DNA from 2 places in the Pararhizobium sp. IMCC3301 genome. Region 1 is predicted to be linked to the other one. Evidence: predicted binding sites of a transcription regulator. Region 1 holds the regulator's gene; the other holds the start of a gene.
The links. Region 1 encodes PhoB, which activates phosphate uptake and scavenging genes when phosphate is short. Its sites were predicted from a motif close to TGTCATNNANCTGTCAT; they were not measured.
Positions count from the first base shown of each region.

Region 2: a site for PhoB is predicted at 4,555-4,571, ahead of RAL88_RS01335 (esterase-like activity of phytase family protein). Genes of this name have one in related genera too.

Region 1 is NZ_CP132336.1:3,062,305-3,074,010, reverse strand. Features, by position in the region: gene RAL88_RS14835 (CoA transferase subunit A) at 1-36, shown strand, start outside; gene RAL88_RS14830 (CoA transferase subunit B) at 48-674, shown strand; gene RAL88_RS14825 (NAD(P)-dependent oxidoreductase) at 701-1,516, opposite strand; gene pstA (phosphate ABC transporter permease PstA) at 1,617-2,918, opposite strand; gene pstC (phosphate ABC transporter permease subunit PstC) at 2,928-4,304, opposite strand; gene RAL88_RS14810 (substrate-binding domain-containing protein) at 4,377-5,414, opposite strand; gene phoB (phosphate regulon transcriptional regulator PhoB) at 5,656-6,354, opposite strand; gene phoU (phosphate signaling complex protein PhoU) at 6,399-7,109, opposite strand; gene pstB (phosphate ABC transporter ATP-binding protein PstB) at 7,130-7,927, opposite strand; gene RAL88_RS14790 (ATP-binding protein) at 8,303-9,667, opposite strand; gene ppk2 (polyphosphate kinase 2) at 9,844-10,737, shown strand; gene RAL88_RS14780 (glycosyltransferase) at 10,759-11,706, opposite strand, start outside.
Region 2 is NZ_CP132336.1:274,440-286,145, reverse strand. Features, by position in the region: gene RAL88_RS01350 (ice-binding family protein) at 1-1,132, shown strand, start outside; gene RAL88_RS01345 (L,D-transpeptidase) at 1,129-1,671, shown strand; gene RAL88_RS01340 (DUF1127 domain-containing protein) at 2,095-2,250, shown strand; gene RAL88_RS01335 (esterase-like activity of phytase family protein) at 2,333-4,507, opposite strand; gene RAL88_RS01330 (hypothetical protein) at 4,608-5,228, opposite strand; gene trmFO (methylenetetrahydrofolate--tRNA-(uracil(54)-C(5))-methyltransferase (FADH(2)-oxidizing) TrmFO) at 5,371-6,780, shown strand; gene RAL88_RS01320 (squalene/phytoene synthase family protein) at 6,798-7,661, opposite strand; gene RAL88_RS01315 (Mth938-like domain-containing protein) at 7,658-8,116, opposite strand; gene secF (protein translocase subunit SecF) at 8,113-9,054, opposite strand; gene secD (protein translocase subunit SecD) at 9,070-10,680, opposite strand; gene yajC (preprotein translocase subunit YajC) at 10,749-11,078, opposite strand; gene RAL88_RS01295 (ATP-binding protein) at 11,300-11,706, shown strand, end outside.

The DNA.
Region 1 (11,706 bases):
AAACGGATTGAACAGAAAACCGTTCGTGCGGCTTAAGGAGAGTTACCATGTGGGATCGCAATAAAATGGCTGCCTGCGCGGCGCGTGAACTGGAAGATGGAATGTATGTCAATCTGGGCATCGGCATTCCCACGCTGGTTTCGAACTACATTCCCGACGGCGTCGATGTAACGCTGCAATCAGAGAACGGCATGCTCGGCATGGGCCCGTTCCCGACAGAAGCGGAACTCGACCCGGATCTGATCAATGCTGGCAAGCAGACGATTACAGAACTGGACAGGACGAGCTACTTCTCATCCGCTGACAGTTTCGGCATGATCCGGGGCGGAAAAATCGACATGGCCATTCTGGGCGCGATGGAGGTCTCCGAAAAAGGCGACCTTGCCAATTGGATGATTCCCGGAAAGCTGGTCAAGGGCATGGGCGGGGCGATGGATCTCGTTGCCGGTGTGAAGCGTGTCATTGTTGTCATGGATCACACCAATAAAAGGGGCGAAACCAAGCTTCTGACCGAATGCACCCTGCCCCTCACCGGACAGGCTGTAGTTGACCGGATCATTACCAATTTTGGCATATTTGATGTGGTTGAAGGCGGTCTGAAAATCGTCGAACTGGCCGCGGGAGTTTCGGAACAGGATGTGCGCGACAAGACGGAAGCCACAATCGTCGGCTGATTTCGTCAGTCGCGGCGCACCCAGGTTTACAGCCGCGGCTTGAGCTTGCGAAGGGCCTCTATGACTGCATTCGGCAGGGCGCTGTCTGCGCCTCGCGGCGCGGCGTCAAGCGCGCTGCTGATGTCCTTTTCCAGAATGCCGATTGTATTGTCCGGCGCATGGCCGTCGCGGGCAAATTCAATATCCTCAAAGCCGCTGGCGAACCAGTTCCGGCCGGAGCTTTTGTCGATCAGGGCAAGCAGCGACTTTTCATCCAGTCCCAGTTCATCGGCCCAATCGAGCACCAGCCGGGTCATCGCCGTGGACGAGACCGCCAGCAAATTGTTCAGAACTTTGGCTGTCATCCCGGCCGCAAACGGACCCATTGTGTGGAATGAGGTTCCCATTGCTTCGAACAGCGGCCGCAAGGCGGTCAGGTCCGCCTCCTCGCCGCCCATCATGAAGGACAGACGCCGTTCGCGCGCGGCGATAGATGCACCTGACATTGGTGCGTCGACCAGATTGATATGCGAGGGCAGCCTGCCCTTGAGGGTCTGGAGATAGCGCGGCGAGAGGGTGGAGCAGATGATAATGCTGCGCAGCCCCGGTGCTGCCGCCGCAAGGGCCTGAGTGTCAAACAGAAGAGCTTCCGTCTGCTCGATATCGCGAACCACACTGATGAGGATTTTCAGATGAGCGGCAAATCGCGCCACATCATCGCTCATGGCGGCGGCGAATTCGCCATAGCTTTGCGGTGCCCGGACATCAAAGCCGACGGCATCAAAACCGGCATCGCGCAATGCGGCCAACATCGGCTGACCCATGCGGCCGCACCCGGCCAGGCCAATTCCAGATAACTCCAAACCGCTTTTCCCGCCAGTTCAACTGCGACCATCCGTACCAATCAGGCTTGAACGCAGACCCGGTCGCCTGTCAACCCGTCACCCCGGGCGGTTTTCATAGTTACCATTTGCGCTCCAGTTTTTTGCGCAGGAAGATGGCAATGGCATTCATGCTGATCAGGAAAACGAGCAGGACCAGAATTGCCGCCGATGTGCGGCTAACAAAGCCGCGTTCCGGGCTGTCGGCCCAGATGAAGATTTGTGTCGGCAGCGCAGTGGCACTGTCGAAGGGTGTGGATGGTGCCGAGGTGATGAATGCGTTCATGCCGATCAGCAACAAGGGAGCGGTTTCGCCCAGCGCCTGTGCCAGCCCGATAATTGTGCCGGTGAGAATGCCTGGCATGGCCAGCGGAAGCACATGGCCGAAAACAACCTGTTGCCTGGATGCCCCGATGCCGAGGGCGGCCTCGCGGATGGACGGTGGTACCGCCTTCAACGCCGCACGGGTTGCAATGATGATTGTCGGCATAGTCATCAAAGCCAGGGTCAGACCACCAACGAAGGGAACAGACCGCGGCATTCCAAACCACCCGATAAAAACGGAGAGTGCCAGAAGGCCGAAAACAACAGAAGGAACCGCGGCAAGATTATTGATATTCACTTCGATAAAGTCGCTGATGCGGTTCTTGGGGGCAAATTCTTCGAGATAGAGGGCAGCACCAATTCCCAACGGGAACGAGATCAGGAAACAGACCAGGAGTGCCCAGAAGGAGCCGATAATAGCGCCTTTCAGTCCGGCCAGTTCCGGAAAGCGGCTGTCCGCGTTGGTAATAAGACCTGTATTGATCGGAGATGAAATCATGCCGGCATTTTCGAGTGTGTCGAAATATGCCAATTGATCATCTTTCAACCGGCGCAACTGCTCGGGCGTGTCCCGGTCAATCAACTCCTTGTTCAACTGGTCATAGGGGTCAGACACCGGGACTGACAGCGAAACGGTCTTGCCGATAAGGTCCGGATTGGCGACCACCATATCGCGTAATTTAAATTGTGCTCCGTTGGAGAAAATCTTCTCGACTGTCCGCATTGCAGCCCTGTCACCGGTCGCCACACCAGGAAGCGACCTGGCTAGTGAGGCGGCCAGGACATCATCAAAACCGCCGCGCGGCAGCCGGTCCGCCGGCACTTCCTCGGGGTCAATAAAAACATCCAGAGTGACATGTGTTTGCGTGAAGGCCTTATGGCCGGTGGATACCAGCGACGCGATCAGGGTGAAAAGCATCAAAAAGGCAATGCTGATCGCGGCAATGCCAAGACTTTGCAATATGACCTGCTTGCGCTTGCGCCGTGGGAGACTGCGCCTGATGGCCTCGGTTGCGCCGGCTGCCGAGACGCTGGCCTGTTGGGAAGTGATGGCGGTCATAAACGAGCTCTAGTCATAGGCTTCCCGGTACTTGCGGACAATCCGAAGCGCGAGAATGTTGATGATAAGGGTAACGATGAACAGCATCATCCCAAGTGCGAAGGCGGCCAGCGTTTTGGGATTGTCGAAGGATGTGTCACCGATGAGCAACGTCACGATCTGGACCGTAACGGTTGTGACGCTTTCGAGCGGATTGGCGGTCAGATTTGCGATCAATCCGGCAGCCATGACCACGATCATGGTCTCGCCGATCGCCCGGCTGACCGCAAGCAGAATACCGCCGACGATGCCGGGAATGGCCGCCGGAAAAAGAACGTTCAGTACGGTCTCGGCACGCGTGGCACCAAGCGCCAGAGCGCCATCACGCAAGGAGCGCGGCACGGCGGACAGGGCATCATCGGCAAAGGATGAGATAAATGGAACCAGCATGATACCCATCACACTGCCCGCCGCAAGCGCCGTATTTGGCGAAACGCCAATGCCCAGCGATGCACCCAGGCTGCGGATTGCAGGGGCAACGACCAGAATGGCAAAGAAGCCGTACACAACCGTCGGCACGCCTGCGAGAATCTCAAGAAATGGCTTTGCCACCGAGCGCACACGGGATGGCGCGAATTCATTCAGATAGATGGCCGAGAACAGACCGATCGGGATTGCAAGAATCAGGGCTACGGCGGTGATCACAAGGGTTCCGACGATAACCGGTATCCAGCCAAAGGCACCGGCCGCAGCTACCTGGTCCGCTCGGATTGGAATTTGCGGCTCCCAGTTCAGACCGAACAGAAATTCGGTCAAAGGAACCAGCCGGAGAAATTTGACGGTCTCAAATGCAAGAGACGCGACAATGCCAACCGTAGTGAAGATCGCGGCGACCGAGCAGAAAATCATCAGGCCCGAAACAATCCGTTCGACACCCTGACGGGCACGGAAAGTGGCTGTGACCCGGCGCCGGGCGAACCACAGCAGAGCCAGCCCGCCAATGGCGACAATAGCGATCAGCATCATCGATGCAACGGCCTGAAGCAGGTTCAGCTGTTCTGCTGCGGTAATCTTCCACTCTTCCGGGGTGCCGAATGTCTGGCCCCTGGAAAGAGACCTGATTTCGGTCAGAACCAACTGACGCTGCCCCGTGCCTAAACCATTGAGCACACCATTTGGCAATCCGCCCATGACAATTTTGTCGACAACAGAGCCCTGCAGCGCCAACCAGACAATGGTCAGGACGAAGACGGGCACCAGGATCGACAGAAACGAAAACAGACCGTGATATCCGGAAAGCGAGTGCAGTCGCGCGCCGTCGCGGCGCATGGCCCGCGCGGCCCGCCGGTTAAGCCAGTATCCAAACAGGCTGATGACGAAAAGGGTCGCGAATGCCAATGTGGTCATCTCTACACTCTTTCAAAAAAACTGTCTCGAGCCGCGACCGGCTCGAGACTTCGCAAGGGCCGGAAATTTGGCTTATTCAGGGGCATCCATCTGCTTGCCGTTCAAAATCGCATCCTGAAGGGCAGTGCGACGGTCGTCGACCAGCGTCACCAGGCCACGCTCGGACAGGTAACCACCCGATTCCAGGGCATCTTCAGACATGTATTCTTCGATGAACTCATTGAGGTTGGGGATGACACCGCGGTGCGCGTTCTTCACGTAGAAGTAAAGCGGGCGCGATACCGGATAGGATTTGTCGGCAATGCTGTCGGTGGTCGGCTCAACGCCTTCGATCTTGACACCTTTCAACCGGTCGAAGTTTTCATAAAGGAATGAATAACCGAAGATGCCGACGGCATTGGGATCGGATTCGAGCCGCTGTACGATCAGATTGTCATTTTCACCGGCTTCGATGAAGGGTCCGTCAGTACGCATGCGCGAGCAGTTCTCTTTAACCCAGTCACCGTCGAAACCACCATTGGCAACATAATCCAGTTCTTCACAACCGGCATGCATTGCCAATTCGACAAAGGCATCCCGTGTACCGGAGGTTGGCGGAGGGCCATAGGCGAGGATTTCTGTATCCGGCAGATCGGCGTTGATTTCAGACCATTTCTTGTAGGGATTATCGGCCCATTTACCATCAACGGGAACCTGAGCGGCCAGCGCCAGATAAATCTCGCCAAGGGTCAAATCCCAGTCAAAATCATTGCTGCGCGAAATTGCAAGCGACAAACCGTCGAAGCCGATCAGCGCTTCGGAAATATCCGTAACGCCATTTGACTGGCACAATTCATACTCGGATGCTTTCATGGCGCGGGAGGCACCAGTGATATCAGGGTGTGCCTCTCCAACACCTTCACAGAATATTTTCATCCCGCCGCCGGTGCCGGTCGATTCTACAATCGGCGAAGGCGCGCCGGTATTGTTGGAGAATTGCTCGGCGACAGCTTGTGTGTATGGAAACACAGTGGACGATCCGACAATCCGGATTTCGTCGCGAGCGATGGCAGACGTCGCGGATAACGCTGTGATAGCCAGGGCAGAAGTCGCGAGTTTAAGATAGGACATGGAAACTCCTTGGGTTTCATTAGTGATCGTCTGTCTACGACCTGACTGTTCGAGTACTCCTGCCGAGTGTCATGGATGTAACAGTTTTGTTACAGATTTATGACACCAGGCCGCGTGTGATAAAATCGACTGACCTGATGCAGCCGGTTGTCGGTAACGGGCACCGACTTCTTGTGTTTTGCGGCTCTTTGCCTGCGGTTGCGGCGTTTGCTGGCAACGATCAGCCGCGCCTGAACGCGCTCTAGTCCCGGAACTGATCATCCAGTGAATAACCGGCCCCGCGCACGGTTCGGATCGGGTCTTTGGCGCGGCCTTTATTGATGGCTTTGCGCAAGCGGCCGACATGGACATCGACGGTGCGCTCATCGACATAGACATCATGGCCCCAGACGCCATCCAGAAGCTGCTCGCGCGAAAAGACGCGGCCGGGGCTTTGTAAAAAGAATTCCAGCAATTTGAATTCTGTCGGGCCCAGGTGGATTTCGCGTGTCGCGCGATGTACGCGGTGGGTCTCGCGGTCCATCTCCAGATCGCCCGTGCGCAGCAGCCGTGAGACCACTTCCGGCTTGGCGCGGCGCAGCATCGCTTTCACTCGTGCCATCAGTTCGGGCACGGAAAACGGCTTCACCACATAATCATCGGCCCCGGTGGACAATCCGCGTATGCGCTCGGTTTCCTCGCCGCGTGCGGTCAACATGATAACAGGCAGATTGCGTGTTTCATCACGCGCACGCAGGCGGCGGCACAATTCAATGCCCGACAGGCCCGGCAGCATCCAGTCCAAAAGCAGCAGATCAGGAACTGCCTCGCGCAATTTCAGTTCGGCATCATCGCCGCGTTCAGACACGTCGACCTGGTAGCCTTCGCTTTCCAGATTGTAACGCAAAAGCAGACTGAGTGATTCTTCGTCCTCGACAACAAGGATATTTGGGGCAGCCATTGCGGGGTCTCCTCAGGCAAAAGCAGGTTGCGGCAGGTTCTTTTTCATGGCTGCTCCACCACGTGGATTGCGCTGTTGTCACCCTTGGGCCGCTCATCCTCCAACTGGACGCCGGTAACCTGATAGATGACTGTCTCTGCAATATTGGTGGCGTGATCGCCGATCCGCTCGACATTTTTGGCGCAGAACAGCAGATGGGTGCAATATGAGATATTGCGCGGATCTTCCATCATGTAAGTCAGCAATTCGCGGAACAGCGAGGTATACATGGCATCGATTTCGCTATCGTTCTGCCACACCATTTCCGCTTTGCCGACATCTCTGGCGACATAGGCATCCAGAACTTTTGTCAACTGGGCCTGGGCCAGTTCCGCCATATGTTCAATGCCGTGAATGAGTTTTGAAGGCTGAACAACGCCCTCGATTGCGATGGCGCGTTTGGCGATATTCTTGGCCAGGTCTCCGCAACGCTCCAGATCATTGGAAATGCGCAGGGATGCAATAATTTCGCGCAAATCGGATGCCATTGGCTGGCGTTTGGCGATGGTGCGGATTGCGTCATCCTCGACCTTGCGCTGCAGATTGTCGAGGTCCTTGTCATCTGTGATGACTTTGCGGGCGAGAACAGGATCAGCGCGCAGCAATGCCTGCAACGCATCCACGATCATGCTCTCTGCAATCCCACCCATCTCGGCAATATATTTTGCCAGTGCCTGCAGTTCCTCATCATATGCTGTAACTGTATGATCAGCCATTTTAGCGTCCTTACCCAGTGTTACCCGAACCGGCCAGTGATGTAATCCTGGGTCCGCTTGTCCCCTGGATTGGTGAAGATATCGTCGGTCACACCTTCTTCAACCAGATTGCCAAGATGGAAAAACGCGGTCCGTTGAGACACCCTTGCGGCCTGTTGCATGGAGTGAGTAACGATGACAATCGTGTAATTATTACGCAATTCATCAATCAGCTCTTCCACTTTGGCCGTGGCAATGGGATCGAGTGCGGAACAGGGTTCGTCCATCAGGATGACTTCGGGACTGACAGCAATGGCGCGCGCAATGCACAGGCGCTGTTGCTGGCCGCCGGAGAGGCCGGTTCCCGGTTCGTCAAGACGGTCCTTCACCTCTTCAAACAGGCCTGCCTTTTGCAGGCTTTCGACCACCATTGCCTCCAACTCCTCCTTGCTGCTTGCAAGCCCGTGAATCTTCGGGCCATAAGCGACATTTTCAAAGATGGATTTTGGAAACGGATTCGGTTTCTGGAAAACCATGCCGACCCGTGCGCGCAGTTCAACCACGTCCACGGCGGAATCGTAAATATCCTTGCCATCAAGCGTGATATCGCCCTTCACCCGGCAGATATCGATGGTGTCATTCATGCGATTGAGGCAGCGCAAAAATGTGGATTTGCCGCAGCCTGACGGTCCGATCAATGATGTGACCCGATGCTCCGGAATTTCCAGATCAACGTCGAAAAGCGCCTGCTTTTCACCGTAGAACACGTTGACCTTCTCACCCTTCATCTTGACCCGCGGCGCATTGGTCAAAGCGGCGCTTTCATTTTTGCTGCTCATGGTTTGCACAGAAGTCTCCATGTCCAAGGTTCCTTCTTAACGGGTTACCGGCTTAACAGGCTACCGGCTTAACAGGTTACCGGACGTGCTCAAAGATGCGGGCTTGCCGGGTATAGAGCAACAGCGCCTATTATATTCATTCAAGTGACCTGCCATCCAGTAATCAGCCAGCCAGTAATCTGCCAAGGACTTGCCAGCGACCCGGCCAGGCTCGTGTCAGCCAGGCTCTGAAAACAAGAATTACGCAGGACAGTGGCGGTCCGTGCATAATGATCGGACAACTGCCACCTGCCGCCCAGCAATCTAGCCAGACGCAGTGATGCTTCTATGGCATTTTTGTATCAATTAGATGACAATCCATACCCTTGAAAAATATCAGTTTTCCGAAATGCCATCGCTTTTGGCCATTTTTTCAGCCGCCGCTGACGCTGTCCGGCGGGGAAACTGCACTGTGAAGGCCGCGCCCTTGCCGGCTTCGGTTTTTATGTGAAGGGTGGCGCTATGACGGTTCAGGATATGCTTGACGATGGCAAGTCCAAGTCCGGTGCCCTGTTTTTGCCGGCTGGTCTCCACATCGGCGCGATAGAATCGTTCTGTCAGACGCGGCACATGTTCGGACGCAATACCGGGGCCGAAATCGCGGATGGTTGTGGCAGGTCCCCTGGTTTCTGTTTCTGCAAGGAAGTCAATCTCGACACGCTGGCCTGATGCGCCATATTTGATAGCATTTTCAATCAGATTGCTGAAAACCTGAACCAATTCGTCCTGAGCACCAGACACGATGACAGGATCATCCCAGGTACCAAGAACCAGCTTGACGTCATTGTCACGGGCCAGCGGTGCCAGCGTATCCGCCACATGACCAATCAAAGGTCCAAGGTCGACCGGATCAGTTGGCTTTAAATGTGCCTTCATTTCGATTCGGCTGAGCGACAGAAGATCATCAATCAGCCGAGACATGCGCTGAGATTGCTCGCGCATAATGTTGAGAAAGCGCAGTCTCGCAGTCTCATCATTCCGGGCCGGTCCCAGCAGCGTTTCGATGAACCCCGACATGGACGCCAGCGGCGTGCGCAATTCATGACTGGCATTGGCAATAAAATCCACCCGCATCCGCTCTATGCGCTTCTGTGCGCTTAAATCCTGAAACTGGACCAGCAGAAATTGCGGCGTCGCGGTTAGCGGAACTGCCGCGTCAGTGTCAAACCGCAATGGGCTTAAATCGACACTGAACCAACGCTCGACCGGGAAGCGTTCAATGTATTCCAGTTGCTCGGGCTGATTGGTTTCCATAACCCTGGCCAGCGCAGCGACGAGATTGCGCTGGCGAAAATGCAGAGCCATGGGCTGGCCGGGCCTGATGTCACCCAAGTTTGATATGGTGGCTTTATTGAGAAAACGTACGACCCCTTCGCTGTCGACCAGCAGCGTGGGCACCGTCAGCGATGCAATGACCCGTTTGGTCGATGGATCCGGCCAGACCGACTGCTGTGCCACTGCGCGTGCGGTCCGCAAGGCATTGAGGCGGCGGCGGCGCTGGCTTGCGACCGGCTCCACCATGGTTGCCGCGCCCAGCGCCAAAAGAAACAGAATGCCGGCAAAAGGGGTTACATCGCCGCGCAGCCAGAAGGCCAGCACTCCGACACAGGCGACGATCACAGCCCAGCGCTGATCCAGCAGCCGGGTCAGGAGCGCATTGTTTTCGATTTCCGCATCTGAAAGCGGGGGCTCGGCAGCCATGATGGCCAATCCTCCATGAATGGAAACTTGCAACAGACATTGAAGGAAAACTCTATTGTGGCAAAGTTATTTCAGATTTATGACACTCACCACCGCCGCACCGACGGTTCAGGCCTCATTGTGACAAACCCGACAATCCGCTAGCGTGGCAAAGCTGACATTATTCGAGGACCCATATGGCTAACGATAAATCGTCTTCCGGTGACCCCCTTCGGGACAATTTTGATCTGGACAATCCCAAGCTGGCTTCGCAGATCAAAGGCGCTGCGATGCAGAGCGGCAATTATCCCTACAGCGATAAATTATCACGCAAGAAATATGAGCGTGCGTTGCGGGTTTTGCAGATCGAACTCGTCAAGGTCCAAGCCTGGGCACAGGATACCGGAGCCAGACTGGTGCTGGTATTCGAGGGGCGCGATGCTGCCGGAAAGGGTGGAACCATCAATGCCATACGGGCTTACCTCAACCCCCGGAACGCCCGCATTGCAGCGCTTCCAAAACCGACAGAGCGGGAGCAAGGACAGTGGTATTTTCAGCGATACATCGCGCATCTGCCGAGTAGCGGAGAACTGGTTCTGTTCGACCGCTCCTGGTACAACCGCGCCGGTGTTGAACCGGTGATGGGCTTTTGCACACCGGAACAGCACCGGATTTTCCTCCAGGAAGCGCCGAAATTCGAGCAGATGCTGGTTGATGAAAACATTCATCTATTCAAATTCTGGCTGAATATCGGGCGCGAAATGCAGATGAAACGGTTTCACGACCGGGCCCATGATCCGCTGAAGCAATGGAAATTGTCTCCCATGGACGTGGCATCGCTCGACAAATGGGGTGACTATACCGAAAAGCGCAATCTGATGCTTAAAATGACCCATACAGCATCGACACCATGGACAATTGTGCGCTCCAACGACAAAAGGCGGGCGCGGCTCAACAGCATCCGGCACGTGCTGGCCAATCTTGATTATGATGGCAAGGATTTGTCAGCGATTGGCAAGATTGACCCGCTCATTCTTGGCCAGGGGCCAGATTTTCTGCGTCTGCATGAAGCCATGGATTTTGACGATTAAAGCAGGCTTTTCAAATGGGCTTTAAAGGTCCAGTGCCGAGCGGTAAAGTTGCATAATGTGCTGCTCCATAAGGCGGATCGAAAACCCGTTCGCGACCCGTTCATGGAGCGGCGCGATCTGATCGGAGCGGAATCCGGCTTGCTGTAATGTACGCATCGCCTTTGTGATGTCGGGCAATTCCGGATTGACCAGAGCATCGGCCTGTTCGCCGTAAATTTCACTGATGCCGCCGACATTCGTGCAGATCATCGGAATGCTGGCGCCGGCGGCTTCCAGAACGATATAGGGCAGCGATTCGGCACGCGATGGCACGACAATCGCGCGGGCCATGGCAAACGCCTGGCGTGCAGGCATTGAGGGATGGAACGAGACAAGATCTGCCAGTCCGCGCTGTGCGACCATCTGGCGGTAGCGCGCTTTGTCCTCCTCAGCGCCATCTCCGACAATCCAGGCTGTAGCGGGTGCCTGGCGGTTCAATTCATGCATCGCATCGATATACAGATCGACGCCTTTCAGATCGCGCAACATGCCGATAAACAGAAAATCCCGCGCGTCGCTACCAGGGGTAACGGGCAGCAGTTCCGGCTCGCCAATGCCGTTGTGAATCACTGCCGCCCGGCATGACGGGGCGCCGACTTTTTCGCTGTAGGTGCGCTGCTCATAGGCGCTGACATGAATCAGTGCGCTGGTCCAGCGCTCCAGCAACCGTTCCATAGCAAAATAGAGCCGGCCTTCCCGGCTGGCTTTGGGATAATGCAGACTGCCGCCATGGGGGGCGTAAAACACCACCGTTGGTTTCCCAAGCCCACCGCTGGCGCGGGCAAAGCGGCCGTAGACGCCGCCCTTGGATCCATGACAGTGCAGCACATCCGGCCTGACCTTGCGCAGGGCTTTCAGGACACTGATGAAAGCGCGCAGGTCGGATGGTCCGACCGCGCGCGGCATTGCCAGGCGAGTGACGCCGAGCGG
Region 2 (11,706 bases), 1.8 Mb from region 1:
GCTGGGGTTCCAGGTCCTCGACTTCTTGACGCCGGCCGAATTGGCGGATGCGCTCGCGCAGATTGCCGGGGAAGCCTCAACCGGCGTCACGCCGACCGGCACGCAGGCGATGGATTCGTTCCTCGATACAGTGCTCAACCAGGGCTTCGGCGGTGATAGCGGCCCGGGCGGTCCGAGTGATCAGACTGCTCCCGGCCGCGACACCCTCATGGTGCTCGGCTATGCGACCCCGGAAAATTCGAAAGGCGCCGATGCCAACATGGCTATGGCCTCTGGCGGCGCACTGTTGGCGGCACCCGATCCGCGTCGCTGGGGAGTCTGGGCGGCCCTGTATGGTGGCGACAGCGATGTCGATGGCAATGCAGCATCAGGTACGCGCGACCGGTCGAGCGACAATTACGGTGTCGTCTTCGGCCTCAACTACCAAATCACAGAGGACACAACGGTTGGCCTGGCGTTGTCTGGCGGTGCCACCAGTTACAGCCTGGCGGACGGTTTCGGCAACGGCAGTAGCAACATGTTCCAAGGGGCCATTTACAGCCGCACCAATTTGGATGCGGCCTACATCGCTGCGGCGCTCGCTTATGCTTACCACGACGAATCGACCGAGCGGACGACGGCATTCGACGGCGCCCGCTATACGGCGGATTTCGACGCCTCCAACATTGCCGGGCACGTTGAGGCCGGATACCGTTTTGGAGGGCTCACGCCCTATGGTGCCGTGCGCGTGCAGGTCTTCCATACGCCGGACTACAGCGAGACCAGTGACACAGGCGCATTCGCGCTGGACTACGACGAGCAGACGACGACCACGACCCGCACGGAGCTCGGCACGCGGTTCGACCACGCCTTCGCGGTCGGCTACGGAGCGTCGCTCACGCTCAGCGGCCGCGTTGCCTGGGCGCATGATTATTCCTCCCAGCCGAGCACAACCGCCACATTCCAGGCGCTACCCGGATCTGACAGCTTCACCGTGGACGGCGCCGCAGCTGAACGTGATTCCGTGCTCCTCTCCGCCGGGGCCGAGTTCATGATGGCGAGCGGCTTCTCGCTTGCCGGGTCGGTCAACAGCCAGTTCGCCGAAAACTCGCAGACCTATTCCGGCAACGCACGGATACGTTTCCAGTGGTGAGCCATCGTACTGCCGGCGCGCGCAGACCGTTTTCAACTGCGCTCATCGCGGTCGGCGCAGGGCTTATTTTTGCCTTCCTGGCCACTGTTCCCTCAGCCGCCGCCGGCAAGGTGGTTGCATTCAAAAGCGATGTTGCGCGCGGCACGATCGTTGTGCGAACCAATGAACGCCGGCTCTACCTGGTAATCAGGGGCGGACGCGCCATTAGCTATCCGGTAGGGGTTGGGCGCGTCGGACGGCAGTGGACCGGCACTTCCGTCATTGAAGGCAAACATGTAAGCCCAAATTGGGCTCCTCCGCCTGCCATCAGACGCGATTCGCCCAACCTCCCGGCTATAATCCCGGGAGGGGCGCCTAACAATCCATTGGGTGTCGCCGCGCTGACACTCTCAGGCGGCGACTACGCCATTCATGGCACCAATAAGCCGAGTTCGATCGGCCGGTTCGTATCTTACGGCTGTATCCGGATGCTGAATGAAGACATCACCGAGCTGTTCAAACGGGTCCGCGTTGGAACGCAAGTGGTCGTAGAGCACTGAGCTGCGTATTAATTGCCGCATCATCCTTGTTGGATTTGCGGTCTTTGAATTCGCGTCTGGTCATGGAATACGATGCTCAACAGCGAACTGTGAACTTCCAAGCCTTTCGTCTTGGATCGCCCAGCGTGTCAGACGCAGGTCGAGACACCCGGGAAAGTGCCGTAAAGGGCTTTCTGTCGAAAATAATCGTAACAACTGTATTGGAAATTCGCGAAATCGGCAGGGCTGGCGATCTCAGGAAATCGAGACATGACAACTCTTTGATCTTTCGCACAAATTTGTCTGAGGCCTGCGTTTTCTGCAAGCCTGACATGCTGTTTTGTCACTCCTCAAATGCTGCAACGCACACTAAGTAACGGTCATCAGGGAAACACAACAATCCTGATCAATTGAAACCGTTAGACAAAACATTCGGAGACTTAAATGCCATTTTCTTCCATCACAGAATCCTACCGCAACTGGCGCCAGTATCGCAAAACTATGGACGAACTTTCCCGTCTGTCGCCACGTGAACTCGACGATCTGGGTATTGCACCTTACCAGATCCGCAGCGTAGCTCGCAGTGCACGCCGTGGCTAAGCCAGCGTCAATCCGATCCGCTAAAGAAAAGGCCCACACCGTTGCAGCGTGTGGGCCTTTCTAATAGTACCAGCGAGTGTCGTTACATATTCCCGGTTGAGAAAAACAATGTCTCGCCGTTGCTGTCATCAACTCCGTCATTATCGGTAACAGCAAATCCGACGCCAGATGCGTCAATCGCAAATCCCTCAATCTTGTCGACCACATAGCCGCCTGTTGCTTTCATGTCGGGCAGAAAATCGCGAACCATTTCCTTGTTGACGACTGGTAATTCCCCGCCCAGCGGGGCCGGTTCGAGTTCAGACAGGGCGACGCGATACAGCTTTTTGACCTTTGCATTTGCCCCGATCTGGTTGTCGCGCTCAACAAGATAAGCGAAATCACCGAAAACTGTGATTTCCGAGAGGCCTATCCAGCCGCTGCTCGCAGCTTCGGTGGGATACAGCACTGCGCCCCATTCCTTTGAGGCAATATCATATGACACCAGCTTGACGCGGTTTTCCGCGTCATCCGCCCAACTGCGCTGGATGGCAATCCAGAGGCGGTCGCCGACCCTGGCAATGCCCTCTGCGCCGAAGCGTTTTTCCACCGCCAGCAACTCTGCTGGAAAGGGAACCTGTTGCTCGATTTCGCCCGTTCCGGTTACTTGATAGAGGCCATGCGGGATCATCCGGTCGGTGCGGCCTTCCGAGGCGAGCCAGAAGCCGCCTTTGCCGTCATTTGTGATGCCTTCCAGATCCAGCAATTGTGCCGGAACGCCATTGCGGGTAACTGGCGTTGCAGCGATTATGGTTGCCGGTTGTGTCGTTGCATCAATCGTGAAGATTGTAGGCTGCATCGCATAAAAACTGTCATTGACCGCATAGAGTCTGCCCGGGATATCTAAATCCGCCGTCAGCCCCGACAAAGCTCCCCAGCCGATGGGACGGCCATCTTGCATGACTGAACGAATCATCGGATAGGCCGGTGTCTGATCTGCAAGCTGATACAGCGTCACGTGCGAGCGCACGCCGCCATCCTCAATCAGATCGGCTTCATTTGCCACTGCCAGCAGGTTGCGGCGCGGCAGTGCAATCGCCCCTTCCGGTGCCAGGCCCGTTGGTAGCAACTGAACAAATTCCGGGACAGACCCGGTGTCGCGATACACACCGATTACAGAACCGCGTTCCGAAAGGACGAAAATAAATGTTTCGCCATTATAGGAAGCGACTTCCAGTCCTTCCGGCTCTGCGCCCTTGTTGGCGGAACGCTTTTCCGGATAATGGCCGGCCATTGCGACACGGTATTCAAAATCAAGACCGGATTCATAGAGAACCTCGCCCGTTTTGCTGAAAATCGTGAAGCTCCGCGAACCGCCCTGATAGTCGCCTTCATTTGCAGTGACAAAGCGCTCGTCATCGAGCCACTGAACCGCATCTGGTTCGCGGCGCACTGCCAAGAGCGTGCCGTCAAAAGTCAGAGCGCCCTCTTCCTCAATGTCGATATTCCGAAGATCGACTGTGGCCGCCGAAAAATGCGATTTTACCTGCGCTGTCATGCTGTCAATGACAGCAATGTGGTTATTTTCCTGCATCGTGACGACAATTTCGTTGAGGGAATTGATATCGACAAATTCAGGCTCAGGGTCGCTGCCTGCAATATCCGCCAGTCCGGACAGATCGACAATGCGCCTGCTGTCGCAGTCAGGCAAACCGCTGGTCAGGGAGAACAACATGACATTGCCTGCAGGCAATTGTGGAATGATACCGTCATTCAGGTCTTCATCGCGTTCGTTTTCGATCGCGATTGCTAGGAATGATTTATCCGGGGAGATGGCAATGGAATCCGGTTGACCGGTCAGTTCGCAGGACAACTCAATGGTTCCGGTGGCAATATTGAGAACCGCTAATTTGCCACTCGGTGTGGTGTAACTGTCAGAGGTGTTGACACCGATCAAGGCATAATTTCCTGCCACCGAAACAGAGGTTGGCTCACCATCCACAGGCACAAAACCCGCTGCCTTTGGAGCAGATGCATCGGAAATATCGACCAGACCGATTCCACTGAGTGGACTGTCTGAATAAATCAGCATGTTTTCATCGGCTGTCGCCGAGATGATTTCTGCGGAGGATTCCGTTTTGGGATCCATATTGGGCGGTATGTTGGTGTTGACCGGAAAACTTGAAATCCGGTTGAATACTGCCTCGGCGAGCGCGGCTGTTGGTGACAGACCGGTGAGTAATGCGGCAAGCATTGCGAATTTGAACGTCTGATGCATGGGAGCCCCCATTTGTGTTGACAACATTTGAGGATTGACAGTATCGAATTACAGGAATGTGACAGGCTGGGCGAATGAACCCGTGTCAATTTGAAATGGTCTAAAGACGCAGGCCCTGCGGTCGCTCTTTGTACCAGGCTTTCAGAGGCATGATGACCGGTGGCTTGCCATTGTCGCGGACCCAGGAATCAACCGCAAAGGCTTCACTGTTTGTTGCTTGGATGATGACAGCTGTTGCGTGCGGATAGCGCCCGTCGAGGAAAAAGCCGCGCGCCTTGGGCCGCCCGATTCGATGATGCATCAGGTAGCCACTGTCGGCAGCAAGTTTCAAAAGGCTGGTGGTGTTGGTCGCCTCGTCAATACAATCCATCTGACCCGGCTTGTTAACTGTCGACAAATCAAATCCGCCAACATCATTGCCGGACCCGACCTGGCGCGCAATGCGCTTTTCAAACCATTGTACTGCGCGGCTCATGGCGGAGCGTTCCTGCTCTGGAGAAGATGCTCCTGATGCCAGAATTGTCTTCAGTTGCTGCATGTCGTGCGGTGTAAAATCAACCCGCTCTTTTCTGGCGCAACCGGTCCCGTGGCAGACATAGACCGATGTTCCTCTGGGTGCGCGTCCATCCTGGCTGGCATACCAGCTCAGAGGATCGCCTTCCCCGGCCTGGATGCATCCCGACAGTATGAGTGCAAATAGTAAAACCGGAATTTGTCGCATGGTTCCCCCTGTTCTGTGCGGACCGAATAGGCCAATTTTCCGGCAAAAGCCACATGCAATCCGGGCCGAATGTGGTAGTGCATCTCATGGCTGCAGTGAAATATAAAACCTTGTCCAGGCTGCTGGCATAGCGGAGATCGATATGACGAACAATGCCGTTCATGTAATTGGTGGAGGTCTGGCTGGCTCGGAGGCGGCCTGGCAACTGGCGCGCCGCGGCGTGCCTGTGGTGCTTCATGAAATGCGCCCGGTGCGCGGAACCGATGCACACAAGACTGACCATCTGGCAGAACTTGTGTGTTCCAATTCGTTCCGCTCCGATGATGCGCAAAATAATGCTGTCGGTCTCCTGCATGCCGAATTGCGGCTGGCGGATTCGCTGATAATGTCCTGTGGCGATGCCAATCAGGTGCCGGCAGGCGGCGCGCTGGCGGTCGACAGAGAAGGATTTTCTGCCGCCGTGACTGCTGCGCTGGAAAATGAACCGCTGATCACCATCAGCCGCGAAGAGATCAGCGCCATTCCACCGGATGATTGGGGTAGTGTCATCGTCGCGACCGGGCCATTGACTTCCCCTGCCCTGTCGAGCGCCATTGCTTCATTGACGGATGTGTCAGCGCTGGCTTTCTTTGATGCGATTGCACCGATTGCCTATTTCGACAGCATCGATATGTCCGTGTGCTGGTTCCAGTCGCGATATGACAAGGTCGGGCCCGGTGGCACTGGTGCTGACTATATCAATTGTCCGATGGACAAGGCGCAATATGAACGGTTCATTGATGCGCTGCTTGAAGGTGAAAAGACAGAATTCAAGCAATGGGAAAACACGCCCTATTTCGAAGGCTGTATGCCGATTGAAGTGATGGCCGAGCGCGGCCGCGAAACGCCGCGTCATGGCCCGATGAAGCCGAGGGGTCTGACCAATGCGCACAATCCGGAGGTGAAACCCTATGCGGTGGTGCAATTGCGGCAGGACAATGCTCTGGGTACGCTCTACAATATGGTCGGCTTCCAGACCAAATTGAAATATGGCGTTCAGAAAGAGATTTTCCGGCTGATTCCCGGCCTTCAAGAAGCGGAATTCGCCCGGCTCGGCGGCCTTCACCGCAATACATTCCTCAATTCACCGGTTCTTCTGGATGACAGCCTGCGATTGAAAGCGGATCTGCGTCTCAGATTCGCCGGTCAGATTACCGGCTGTGAAGGTTATGTGGAATCAGCTTCCATGGGGCTGCTGGCCGGGCGGTTTGCGGCCGCCGACTGGCATGGTCAGGAAAAGCTGCTGCCACCGGAAACAACCGCATTCGGAGCGCTGCTGTCGCATATCACAGGCGGCCATCTGGCCACAGAAGAAGCCCCGGGGAAGCGCTCATTCCAGCCGATGAACATCAATTTTGGTCTGTTTCCTCCGATCCCGGCGATAGCCGAAACCGACGGCCGCAAATTGCGCGGCAAGGAAAAAACCATCGCGAAACGGCAGGCGATCTGCGATCGGGCGCTGACAGACTTCAAGGTCTGGCTGCAGAAGTCAGATAGCAGAATTGCGGCGTAACGGCGTTTTCCGCAGAATCAGAAACACGGCCAGCGTTTTGATGCGCGCCATAAATGCCAGATCAGATGTGCTGTGCTGATGTCTGCAGCCGGACCATTGCGCCTTGATAGCCGTGTTGCCTTTGCCAGCTGGATCGTGACGGGAGCAAGCTGCAGAAATGCCGGTCTCAAGGTAGCCGGAACCGCAGCAGCGGCTTTGATGGCCCGCTGGCGATAGGATTCTGCAAAGGCACAGATTTGCTGGATGGCTTGGCTTTGGTCGGCAGATTGTGATTGCAGGAACGGGTTTGCTGACATTCCGGCCGCCTCGCAGATCTGCGGCGGCAGATAACGGGCAGCGCGCGTTTGCGCATCTGTCCGATCTGTCAGAAGCGGACGAATGACCCGGTGCCAGAGACTGAGCATGCAGGCCAGATAGCCGGACAGCTCGGCAGCCTGTGCAGAGCGGGCGCGATCCAGCACCAGACACGACAATTGCAAAATGGTACCGTCGGTCTGACCGGCATAGGCTTCAAACCCCTGCTGATCTTCAATTGCATCATCATAAAGATCGAAGATGCAGCCATCGAGATAATGGCCCAGAACATCCGGTGAAATGGTATGGCGTCTGGTCAGATCAAGCATGGTATTTGCCAGCGGACTTGCTGCGGCTTCAGCGTCTCGCTCACCCTGAAACACTTCACGCCACCATTGCAGACGGATTTCTCCGGCCATGGGTTCACGTGTGGTACGGGCAATCTTTGCGATTTCAAGATCAAATGCGTACAGCGTCAGAATGTCGGCCCGCTGCGGTCCGGGGATGAATTGTGCGGCGAAGAAACGGGCGGGATCAGCGGAGCGGATCAATGGTTGCAGATGATTCTCACCATCCTGATGGCTCATCGAATAGTCTCAACCGGCAACAGGGCTGCAGCAATTTGCCGTCCCTCTGCAAGGATTACGTTGAAGGTTCTGATTGCAGCTCCGGTGGACATGATTTCAAAGCGAACGCCGGCGTCACGCAAGGCCTGACGGGTCTGCTTGTCAGGAAAAACTCCGGTGTCACCCATGCCAAGGAACAGCAATTCTATAGCTTCCGCCTCGGCGACAACCCGGTCCAGCCGCTCAATCGTGACATCCTCAGGCTGTGCGGCGCTCCATCCGTAAATTCCGGATGGCAGAGCCAGAATGCCACCGCGATGTGACATTTCGGCGAATCGGAAACCGCCATTGCCGTAGGCGTCTATCGGAGCACGACCCGGGAAATAAGCCGGTTTGATAATAGTGCCGGGCGATCCGGCCGTCGGGTGCTGCTCGGGTGGCTGCGTTTTTTCAGGTTTGTCCGCCCGGTCCGTCATGCAGCGCCGGAGCTTTCCACTTCCTCGGTTCCTTTTGCCACATCAGTGTCGCGCAATTTGAGGAAAATTAGCAGCGGAGCGGCTATGAAGATCGAAGAATAGGTTCCGATCACCACGCCCCAGATCATCGCGAAGGTGAAGGATGCGATCACTTCACCGCCGAACACATAAAGGGCGGTCAAGGCAAGCAGGGTTGTGATCGATGTCAGAGCTGTTCTCGACAGGGTCTTGTTGATCGCCATGTCAAGTAGCTGGTTTATAGGCAAGCGCTTGTATTTGCGCAGTTTCTCGCGGACACGGTCATACACCACCACCGTATCATTCAGCGAATAGCCGACTATGGTCAGGACGGCAGCAATGCTCGCCAGACTGAATTCCATTTGCAGCAATGACAGCATCCCGATGGTCAGAATGACGTCGTGGACGGTTGCAACGATAGCTCCGACTGCAAATTGCCACTCAAAACGAAGCCAGATGTAGATCAGAACAGCACCCAGAGAAGCGATAACCGCCAAAATCCCGGTTTGTGTCAGCTCTCCGGAAACTGTTGGCCCCACAACTTCGACACGCCTGAAGTCAACATTTCCGCTCAACACGCCGCGAATTGTCTCGACGACTTCCTGCTGCGCCTCTTCTCCGCCATCCTGCTGCTGAATACGAATCAGCACATCGTCGGGCGATCCGAATTCCTGAACCTGAACATCGCCCAAATCCAGGGTCGACAGCAGGCTGCGAATTTCACCGATATTGGCAGGACCGTCGATGGTCTTGATTTCGATCAGCGTTCCGCCGCGAAAATCAATACCCAGATTGAGACCATTGACGACAAACAGAACAATGCTCACCACCACCAGCGCTGCAGATAGTGGAAACGACCATCTTCTATGCCGCATAAAGGCAATTTTGGTGTCGTCAGGAATAAGTTTCAAGGTCCGCATGGCGTGTCTCCCGCTCTAAATCGGCACTGTTGTGGGCCGTCTGCGGCGGACCCAAAACGCCACGATCAGGCGGTTCACGGTAAATGCAGAAAAGACTGTTGTGACGATGCCGATTGCCAGCGTGATGGCGAAGCCACGAATTGGACCTGAACCCAGAGAAAACAGGATAATTGCGGCAATCAGCGTGGTTATATTGGCATCAAGAATGGTTCCAAGTGCGCGTTTGTAACCGGCATCAATGGCTGCGATTGCGTTTCTGCCGGCGCGCGCCTCCTCGCGGATGCGCTCATAGATCAGGACATTGGCGTCGACCGCCATACCAATCGTCAGGATGATACCAGCGATACCCGGCAGGGTAAGCGTCGCCTGCAACATCGACAGAACACCAATAATCATGATGATGTTGATGGCCAGTGCGATATTGGCAAATCCGCCAAACAGACCATAGGAGAGCACCATGAATATCAGCACTGCAGAAGCAGCGATAATCCCGGCGATTTCTCCGGCCGCAATCGAATCCTGGCCCAGGCCCGGTCCGACGGTGCGTTCTTCAACGATGGTCAGATCGGCCGGCAGCGCTCCTGCACGCAACAGTATCGACAGATCATTTGCGGTCTGGACAGTAAAATTACCACTGATCTGGCCGCTGCCGCCCAGAATTGGCTCGCGGATGACCGGTGCGGAAATCACCACATCATCCAGAATAATTGCAAACGGTCTGCCGACATTTTCCGTGGATGCCCGGCCGAAGTCACGAGCACCGGAATTGTTGAAACGGAATGTTACCAAGGGTTCATTGGTGCGTTGGTCAAATCCAGGCTGGGCATCAACCAGATCTTCGCCGCTGACTATTTCGCGCCGTTCGATAACATAGGGAATGGGTGGGTCGTCAGATGAAAAAAGCACTTCTGCACCTGATGGCGGGCGTCCCTGCAGAGCCTGCTCTGCCGACATTTCCTGACTCACCAGGCGAAAACTCAATCGCGCAGTCTGTTTGAGAATATCTTTCAAACGCTGAGGATCGCCGAGACCCGGTACCTGGACCAGAATACGGTCTTCGCCCTGTCTTTGAATGTTCGGCTCGGTGGTTCCAAGTTCATCGACGCGGCGGCGGATCACTTCAATCGATTGATCAACCGCTGAACTGACGCGCTGGGCAATGCCTTCCGGCGTGAATGTCAGGCGGATCAGTCCGCCATCGTCAATCTCGAGCGCCACTTCCGTGATCGGAATGCCGCCCGACAGTATTCCTCCTGGAATTGGCTGAATGATATCCTGCAATGCCTCACGAGCGGCCGCGCTCTGGGTCGAATCGCGCAACCTCGCCTGAACGGTTTCGCCATCAGTGGTCAGTCCGGTATAGCCGATGCGCTGGTCACGCAATGCTGTACGCAGGCTGTTACGCAGATCCTCCAACCGGGTCTCAATGAGATCCGCACGTTCGACTTGCAGCAGCAGATGTGCACCACCCTGCAGATCCAGTCCCAGCACCAGTTGACCGCCAGGAATCCAGGCTGGCCATTGGTCGGCGACATCCTTCGGCATCAGGTTCGGAACGGCGGCTATGACGCCCACGAGCACGGTCAGGACAATGGCTATTGTCTTGATCGGAGAGAAATAAAGCATTCAGTTACCCGTCAGATATGGCGAAACCATTATGGATGTTGAGGATGTGAAATGTTGCGCCTGTATGGTCAGGCGTCGTCTTTTGCCGGCTCGCCCTTGGCGCGGACATTGGAAACCATGCTGCGAACGATGCGCACGCGCACGCCCTCTGCTAGCTCGACCTGCAACTCTCCATCATCGATCACTTTGGTGACCTTGCCAATCAGACCACCACTTGTGACAATCGTGTCACCGCGGCGGACTGCTGTGATCATTTCTTCATGCTTTTTTACCCGCTGACGCTGGGGCCGGATAATCAGAAAATACATCACGACGAAAATCAGCACGAAGGGAAGTAAGCTGGTTGCCAGACCAGCACCGCCACCGGCGGCCTGCGCGAATGCGGGCGTTACAAACATCAGTCAATCCTGTCTATTTACATTTGCGCAGCCGAACGTGAAGCTGCGGTTTTCTTGGTGTTATGTGTCCAGAAAGTCCCGCGGACTATACTCACGGCGGCTTGCTTTGCAAGTATCAACCGGCAGACAAATCATAACAGCTTTGCAAATGGGGCATCTGCCCATAAATTGCCAGCGAAAACAGTGACAAACCGCGCCTTATTCCCGAACATGGATGCTTTATGACACAGAATCCGCCCGATCTCCTGCAACCGACACTTATTCGCATCGCAGATGCGCTTGAGCGGATGGCACCGAAAATGGCTGAACAGGTGAATTTTGATGCTGCTGATGCATTTGTGTGGAGTGCTCGCTCAGGTACCCTGAAACCGGTGCACAAGGTCAATCGGGTGGATCTCGAGCTGTTGCAGGGGATTGAGCAGGTACGCGATATTCTGCTGCAGAATACAATGCAGTTTGCCACAGGTTTTCCGGCAAATAACGCTTTGCTCTGGGGCGCGCGCGGCATGGGCAAAAGCTCTGTGGTCAAGGCCATCCATGCTCATGTCAATGATCATGTGGATTGTGAGACGCATAAGCTGAAATTTGTGGAAATTCACCGTGAGGATATCGAATCTCTACCGGATCT